Regions from separate parts of the Streptomyces canus genome, predicted to be linked through region 2. Evidence: riboswitches for the same ligand, from Rfam matches in the RefSeq annotation. Region 2 holds a riboswitch; the other holds the start of a gene.

Region 1 (3,716 bases), 1.8 Mb from region 2:
CGCGGCTCGAAGCCGTCGCGGCCCCGCTCGAACTGGGTGAGGGAGGGCCGGATCATATGGCCGCGGGCCAGCCTCAGCTGGGCGGTGCGGTAGATCGCGGCGGACATCCGGCCCAGGGCCTGGCCGTCCTGGTGACGGTGCTTGCGCACTCCGACGTCGACCTGGGCGAGCGCGTCCAGGCCCACCAGGTGCAGGGCGTCGACCAGCATGCCCAGTTCGACGCCGTAGCCGACGGGGAACGGGAGCTGTTCCAGCAACGAGCGCCGGGCCGCGTACTCGCCGCCCAGCGGCTGCACGAAACCGGCCAGCTGCGGCCAGTGCATGTTCAGCAGCGGACGCGCCATGAGCTCGGTGACCCGGCCGCCCTGCCCTGCGGCGCCGCCCAGGGGGCGGTCGTACATGCCCTTGACCAGGTCGACCTCGGGGTCGGTGAGCAGCGGTCCGACGATGCCGGAGACGAAGTCCGAGGAGAACTCCTTCAGGTCGGCGTCGATGAAACAGACGATGTCCCCCGAGGTGGCGAGCAGGGAGCGCCACAGGACCTCGCCCTTGCCGGGCACGGCGGGTATGCGCGGGAGGATGTCGTCGCGGTGGACGACCCGCGCACCGGCCGCGGCGGCGACCTCGGAGGTGCGGTCGGTCGATCCCGAGTCGACGACGACGATCTCGTCGACGAGCGGGACCTGCTGCATGAGGTCATGACGGATCACGGCGACGATGTCACCGACCGTCTCCTCCTCGTTGAGCGCGGGCAGGACAACACTGACCGTCCGGCCCGTGCCCCGCTTCGCCGCCATGATCCTGTGCAGCGGGCGATCGGTCACGGACCAGGAACGCGTGGCCAGCCAGCGCTCGACTTCGTTCAGCACAGTGCGCGGCTCCTCTGCCTTTGATCCATCTCGCGGTTCGGACGTCTCTCTCAACTGTCCTGGCCGTCGGTTACAGTCTTGAACAACGCGGATGACCATCGCATGTCCTGGGTGGCCCGCCGTTCACAACTTCATACCGCTCATCCAGAGGGGCAGAGGGATACGGCCCGATGAAGCCCCGGCAACCCTCCAGTCGGTTCTCGTAGCGATCGCTGACGATCGTTTCCGCGAGGCTCCCGGCTCGGGAAGGTGCCAAATCCGTCTCACGGCGAGATGCGTCGTGAGGAAGATGAGGAGAAAGGGCCTCGCCTCCATGGCTGCGCAGACTGTTGCAAGCACCACGAACTCCGTCGATCTGGGTCCCGCCGCGGCGCTGAGCTGCCGCGAATGCGGCCACCGCGTCCCGCTCGGCCCGGTCTTCGCCTGCGAGGAGTGTTTCGGCCCGCTCGAGATCGCGTACGACTTCTCGGCCTACGACACCGAGGAGCTCCGCAAGCAGATCGAGGCGGGACCCGCGAACATCTGGCGCTACGCCCCGCTGCTGCCCGTCCCCGCGGACGTGGCGGACAAGCCGAACATCAACCCCGGCTGGACCAAGCTCGTCAAGGCCGACAACCTCGCGCGCGAGCTGGGTGTCGACGCCGGCAAGCTCTTCGTGAAGGACGACTCCGGCAACCCGACGCACTCCTTCAAGGACCGGGTCGTCGCGCAGGCCATCGAGGCCGCTCGCGCCTTCGACTTCACCACCCTCTCCTGCTCCTCCACCGGCAACCTCGCCGGCGCCGTGGGTGCCGCCGCGGCCCGGGCCGGGTTCCGTTCCTGCGTGTTCATCCCGCACGACCTGGAGCAGGGCAAGGTCGTCATGGCCGCGATCTACGGCGGCGAGCTCGTCGGCATCGAGGGCAACTACGACGACGTGAACCGCTTCTGCTCCGAGCTGATCGGCGACCCGGCCGGCGAGGGCTGGGGCTTCGTCAACGTCAACCTGCGGCCGTACTACGCGGAGGGGTCCAAGACCCTGGCGTACGAGATCTGCGAGCAGCTCGGCTGGCAGCTCCCGGACCAGCTGGTCGTGCCGATCGCCTCCGGCTCGCAGCTCACGAAGATCGACAAGGGTCTGCAGGAGCTGATCAAGCTCGGGCTCGTCGAGGACAAGCCGTACAAGATCTTCGGCGCGCAGGCCGAGGGGTGCTCGCCGGTGTCGGTCGCGTACAAGGCGGGCCACGACGTGGTCCGGCCCCAGAAGCCGAACACCATCGCCAAGTCCCTGGCGATCGGGAACCCGGCGGACGGTCCGTATGTGCTGGACATCGCGCGTCGTACCGGCGGTGCGGTGGAGGACGTGAACGACGAGCAGGTCGTCGACGCGATCAAGCTGCTCGCGCGGACCGAGGGGATCTTCGCGGAGACCGCCGGTGGCGTGACCGTCGGCGTGGCGAAGAAGCTGATCGAGAACGGTCTGCTGGATCCCTCGCTGACGACCGTCGTGCTGAACACCGGTGACGGTCTGAAGACGCTGGACGCGGTGGCGGGTACGGGTCTCACCGCCACGATCCGCCCCAACCTGGATTCGTTCCGCGAGGCCGGCCTCGCGTAGTCGCCGCCCCTGAAAGCCCTCACCCCGACCGGAGGTCCTGAAACATGAGCGTTTCCGTCCGAATCCCCACCATCCTGCGCACCTACACCGGCGGGCAGGCCGAGGTGCAGGCCGAGGGTGCGACCCTCGCCGATGTCATCGCCGATCTGGAGAAGAACCACACCGGTATCGCCGCGCGCGTTCTCGACGACCAGGGCAAGCTGCGGCGGTTCGTCAATGTGTACGTCAATGACGACGATGTGCGGTTCGAGCAGGGGCTGGAGACGGCGACGCCCGACGGGGCCGGCGTCTCGATCATTCCGGCCGTCGCCGGAGGGTGACCGTATGACTGGTCATTACCTTCGGTAACGGTAATTACCGAGTGTTCATCCGATTGCCCCCTCCGCGAGAGAAGCGGAGGGGGCAATTCTCTATGGTTGAGCGCGGTACAGTTGGGGAAGCGGCGGCTTTTTTCTTGCCGCGTGCATATGAGTTCTCGCTCCACATGCGATGAGAAGTAGCCAAAGTGTGCGCGTCTTAAGTGCCTTATGTGTCTTTTATGGGGCCCGACTTGCCCCGAATTCAGGCGAATTCTCGCTACATTCCGGACCCCTTCCGTCCAGAATTCTCGTCCGATTGACCTGTTGCAGACGGCAGTTGGACAGATACATTCAGCCGCGGTCGACGCGTTCCGGCGCACGCCCCCAACCATGTGGGGGGTGAGGTCTGACCCGGATCCACGAAGTGTGGATCCGTGCAAGGGCCAGTAATAGGGGAGTTAGGCATGGCTCAGGGCACCGTCAAGTGGTTCAACGCGGAGAAGGGGTACGGCTTCATCGCGGTCGACGGTGGTGCGGATGTATTCGTCCACTACAGCGCGATTCAGATGGACGGCTACCGCACCCTTGAAGAGGGCCAGCGGGTCGAGTTCGAGATCTCGCAAGGTCAGAAGGGGCCGCAGGCGGACATGGTTCGTCTCGCGACTGGCTGAAGCACGCGCCGGGTAACAACAGCGTCGTTCTTCTGTTCTTCTTCGAAGGGCTCGTCCCCCATAGGGAGTCATGGGGTACGGGCCCTTCGGCATGCCCGGAGTGGTGTTCCGTCGAGTGCTGGGGCTGAGCGGGTTCGCGTCCGCTGCGGGTCGCGGCCGTGCGGTCCAGTCGGGCGTTGTGTACGGCGCCGACATGGCCAGTGGTGCCCGGACGCCTGGCGTCGGTCGGCTGTATGGGCCGGTGGCGAGCCGTCGCTGTCGCTCGGCGCCGCCGTGCGGG
Region 2 (3,716 bases):
ACGGCGAGGAGTCCCAGATCCCCAAGCCCACCGTCGAGGAGTACAAGGAGATCACGAGCGGCCACGGCCACCACTGATCGCTGCGCTCGCCACGCGCGGTAGAAGGGCCCGTCCGACACACTGGACGGGCCCTTTGCCATGCGCTGAGCGGCGGAGGTGGGGCGAAGTCCGGTACACGCGGTTGGGAGGGGGAGGAGACCGTGGGCCCCGTCCGAACGCCGGACGGGGCCCTTTGCCGTGCCCCGGGCTGGATAGGGTGGGAGCACATTGTTCTACGACATCTGGAGCGGCCCCATGAGCGCTGTGACCCCCGCTGGAGGCGACACCGCGGCGGGCCGTTCCTGGCCCGCTCTGCTCAACGGCCTGCTGGAGGGCCGTGACCTGTCCGCCGACGACACCGCGTGGGCGATGGACCTGATCATGCGCGGCGAGGCCACGGACGCGCAGATCGCCGGGTTCGCGGTGGCGCTGCGCGCCAAGGGCGAGACCGTCCAGGAGATCACCGGGCTGGTCCGGACGATGTACGAGCACGCGAACGTCATCGAGGTGCCGGGCCGGACCGTCGACATCGTCGGCACGGGCGGCGACGGCGCGAAGACGGTGAACATCTCCACGATGTCGGCGATCGTCATCGCCGGCACCGGCGCGAAGGTCGTCAAGCACGGCAATCGGGCCGCCTCCTCCGCGTCCGGCGCCTCGGACGTCCTGGAGAAGCTCGGCGTCAATCTGGAGCTGACGCCGAAGCGGGTGGCCGAGGTCGCCGAGGAGGCCGGGATCACCTTCTGCTTCGCGATCAAGTTCCATCCGGCGCTGCGTCATGTGGCCGCAGCGCGAGGGCAGTTGGGGATCCGGACCACCTTCAACGCGCTCGGTCCGCTGACCAACCCGGCCAAGGTGAAGGCGCAGGCCGTGGGCGTCGCCGACCCCCGCCTGGCACCGCTCATCGCCGGCGTCCTGGCCGAGCGGGGCAACTCCTCCCTCGTCTTCCGCGGCGACGACGGCTTCGACGAGCTGACCACGACGTCCACGTCCCGGGTGTGGGTCGTGCGCGACGGCAAGGTCACCGAGGAGAGCTTCGATCCGCGGCACGTCGGCCTCGAGCTGGTCCCGGTGGAGGCACTGCGGGGCGCGGATCCGTCGTACAACGCGGAGGTCGCGCGGCGGCTCCTGGACGGCGAGACGGGCCCCGTCCGGGACGCCGTACTGCTGAACTCGGCGGCGGCGCTGGTGGCGCTGGACCCGGGGTCGGGGACGCTGGCCGAGCAGATCGGCGCCGCCATGACCAAGGCCGCCGAGTCGATCGACTCCGGGTCCGCCAGGCGCACGCTGGATCGCTGGGTGGCCGCGAGCAACGCGTAGCGGGCAGCGCGGTCCCGTCATCCGGACACGGGTTGCGGGACCGCGATCACTTCACGTACGTTCCTGTACCAGGTCATGAGTGACAGTCATGAGGCCCCGGCCGACTGTCCGGCAACCCTCCGTCCGTGGCGGGGTGCCCCGGGTGAAGACCAGGCCGTAGGCAGCGAGGTCTACGGCAAGCGCGGGCCCCTCTCGAAACCAGGGGTCCTGGTCATTCGAGGGAGTCTTCCGTGAGCAAGCGAATGCGATAGGGCGCCGAGCCCCGCCTCCGCACACCCATCTCACCTTTCTTTTCACGGGAGTCCCCCATGTCTGTCTCCACCGTTGCCCCCGCCCGGACCATTTGTGACCATCTGCCCGTTCTGGGCCGGGATGTCACCGTCCCGCTCGTCACGGGCGGCGAGGTCACCTACGCGGCCCTCGACTACGCGGCCAGCGCCCCCGCCCTCCAGCGCGTCTGGGACGACGTGGCGGCCTACGCGCCCTACTACGGCAGCGTGCACCGCGGTGCCGGTTACCTCTCGCAGCTGTCGACCGACCTGTTCGAGAACGCCCGCAGGACCGTCACCGAGTTCCTCGACTGCCGGGACGACGACCAGCTGGTCTTCACCCGGTCGACCACCGACTCGCTCAACCTCCTCGCCGCCGCGCTCCCCGCCGACTGCCAGGTCTTCGTCTTCGAGACCGAGCACCACGCCTCGCTGCTGCCGTGGAAGGACGCCCGGGTCACCTACCTCGACGCCCCGCGCACCCCGCGGCAGGCCGTGGAGACGCTGGAGAAGGCCCTCGCCGACCGCGACCCCCAGGGCCCGGCCCTGGTGTGCGTCACCGGCGCCTCCAACGTCACCGGTGAGCTGTGGCCCGTACGGGAGCTTGCGGCAGCCGCTCACTCCCACGGCGCCCGCATCGTGCTCGACGCGGCCCAGCTGGCCCCGCACCACCCGTTGAGCGTCCGTGACCTCGATGTCGACTGGGTCGCCTTCTCCGGCCACAAGCTCTACGCCCCCTTCGGCTCGGGTGTCCTGGCCGGCCGCGCGGACTGGCTCCGGGCCGCCGACCCCTACCTCGCGGGCGGCGGCGCCAGCCGCAAGGTCACGCGGCGCGAGGACGGGGGAGTGGACGTGGAGTGGCACGAGAGCGCCGCCCGCCACGAGGCCGGCTCGCCGAACGTCATCGGCGCCTACTCCATCGCCTCCGCCTGCCGGGCCCTCACCGAGGCCGGCTTCGACACGCTGGTCGCCCGCGAGCAGCACCTGATCGAGAAGGTGAGGGCGGGCCTCGCCGAGGTCCCCGAGGTCCGCGTCCTCTCCCTCTTCGGTGACGACGCCCCCCGCGTCGGCGTGATCTCCTTCGTCGTCGAGGGCTGGAACAGCTCCCACTTCGCCGCGGCCCTCTCCGCCGAGTACGGCATCGGAGTCCGCGACGGCCTCTTCTGCGCCCACCCCCTCGTCCGCACCCTCCTCGGCAGCGACCCGCAGTCCCAGGGCGAGTGCGGCGCCCCCGAGGCCGCGCCCGGCGAGAAGTCCCTCAACGCGATCCGGGTGAGCTTCGGCGCGGGCACACCGGACGAGCACGTGGAGCGGTTCGTGAAGGCCGTGAAGGAACTGGTCGCGGACGGTGCGAAGTGGACGTACCGCACCGAGGACGGCCGCTGCGTCCCGGCCGTCTGACTTCTGACGTCCGGCGCGCGTATACGCTCCCCCTCAGCAGCCGTACGGAAAGCAGGGGGAGCACGGGGTGCAGGAGCTGCGCGAGACGGACCCGCGGACCATCGGGCCCTACGAGGTCCTGGGCAGACTCGGGTCCGGCGGCATGGGCGAGGTGTATCTCGCCGAGGCGCGGGGCGGGCTGCGACTGGCCGTGAAGGTCGTACGGGCCGAGCACGCCGAGGACCGCACCTTCCGTGCCCGGTTCCGGCACGAGGTGCGGGCCGCGCAGACCGTCGGCGGGGCGGGCACGTACACCGCGCGGGTCGTGGACGCGGACACCGAGGCCGCGCGGCCGTGGATGGCGACCGAGTTCGTGGCGGGGCCCAACCTGCGGGACGCGGTGCTCGACCGGGGGCCGCTGCCCGCGGACGCGGTACGGCTGCTGGCGGCCGCGCTCGCCGAGGCGCTCGCCGCGATCCACGCCAAGGGGCTGGTGCACCGGGACCTCAAGCCCTCCAACATCCTGCTCTCGCCGGACGGGCCCCGGGTCATCGACTTCGGGATCGTCAGGGCTCTGGAGGGCACGGCACTGACCCGGACCGGTGTGGTCGTCGGATCGGTCGGCTATCTCTCGCCCGAGCAGATCCGCAACGGCGCCCAGGTGGTGCCGGCCAGTGACGTCTTCTCCCTGGGCGCGGTCCTCGCGTA

Evidence for each region. Region 2 has a riboswitch for S-adenosylmethionine ahead of OG841_RS33860 (aminotransferase class V-fold PLP-dependent enzyme). Riboswitches for the same ligand answer to the same signal wherever they lie in the genome.
Region 1: linked by a shared signal. The riboswitch ahead of thrC (threonine synthase) and the one ahead of OG841_RS33860 (aminotransferase class V-fold PLP-dependent enzyme) in region 2 are both predicted to bind S-adenosylmethionine.

What each region holds. Positions count from the first base shown of each region.
Region 1 covers NZ_CP107989.1:5,601,391-5,605,106, forward strand. Annotated here, with positions in the region: gene OG841_RS25630 (glucosyl-3-phosphoglycerate synthase) at 1-869, opposite strand, end outside; SAM riboswitch class I at 1,007-1,165, shown strand; gene thrC (threonine synthase) at 1,183-2,466, shown strand; gene OG841_RS25640 (ubiquitin-like small modifier protein 1) at 2,511-2,786, shown strand; gene OG841_RS25645 (cold-shock protein) at 3,230-3,436, shown strand.
Region 2 covers NZ_CP107989.1:7,412,046-7,415,761, forward strand. Annotated here, with positions in the region: gene qcrB (cytochrome bc1 complex cytochrome b subunit) at 1-77, shown strand, start outside; gene trpD (anthranilate phosphoribosyltransferase) at 295-1,359, shown strand; SAM riboswitch class IV at 1,431-1,547, shown strand; gene OG841_RS33860 (aminotransferase class V-fold PLP-dependent enzyme) at 1,668-3,029, shown strand; gene OG841_RS33865 (serine/threonine-protein kinase) at 3,097-3,716, shown strand, end outside.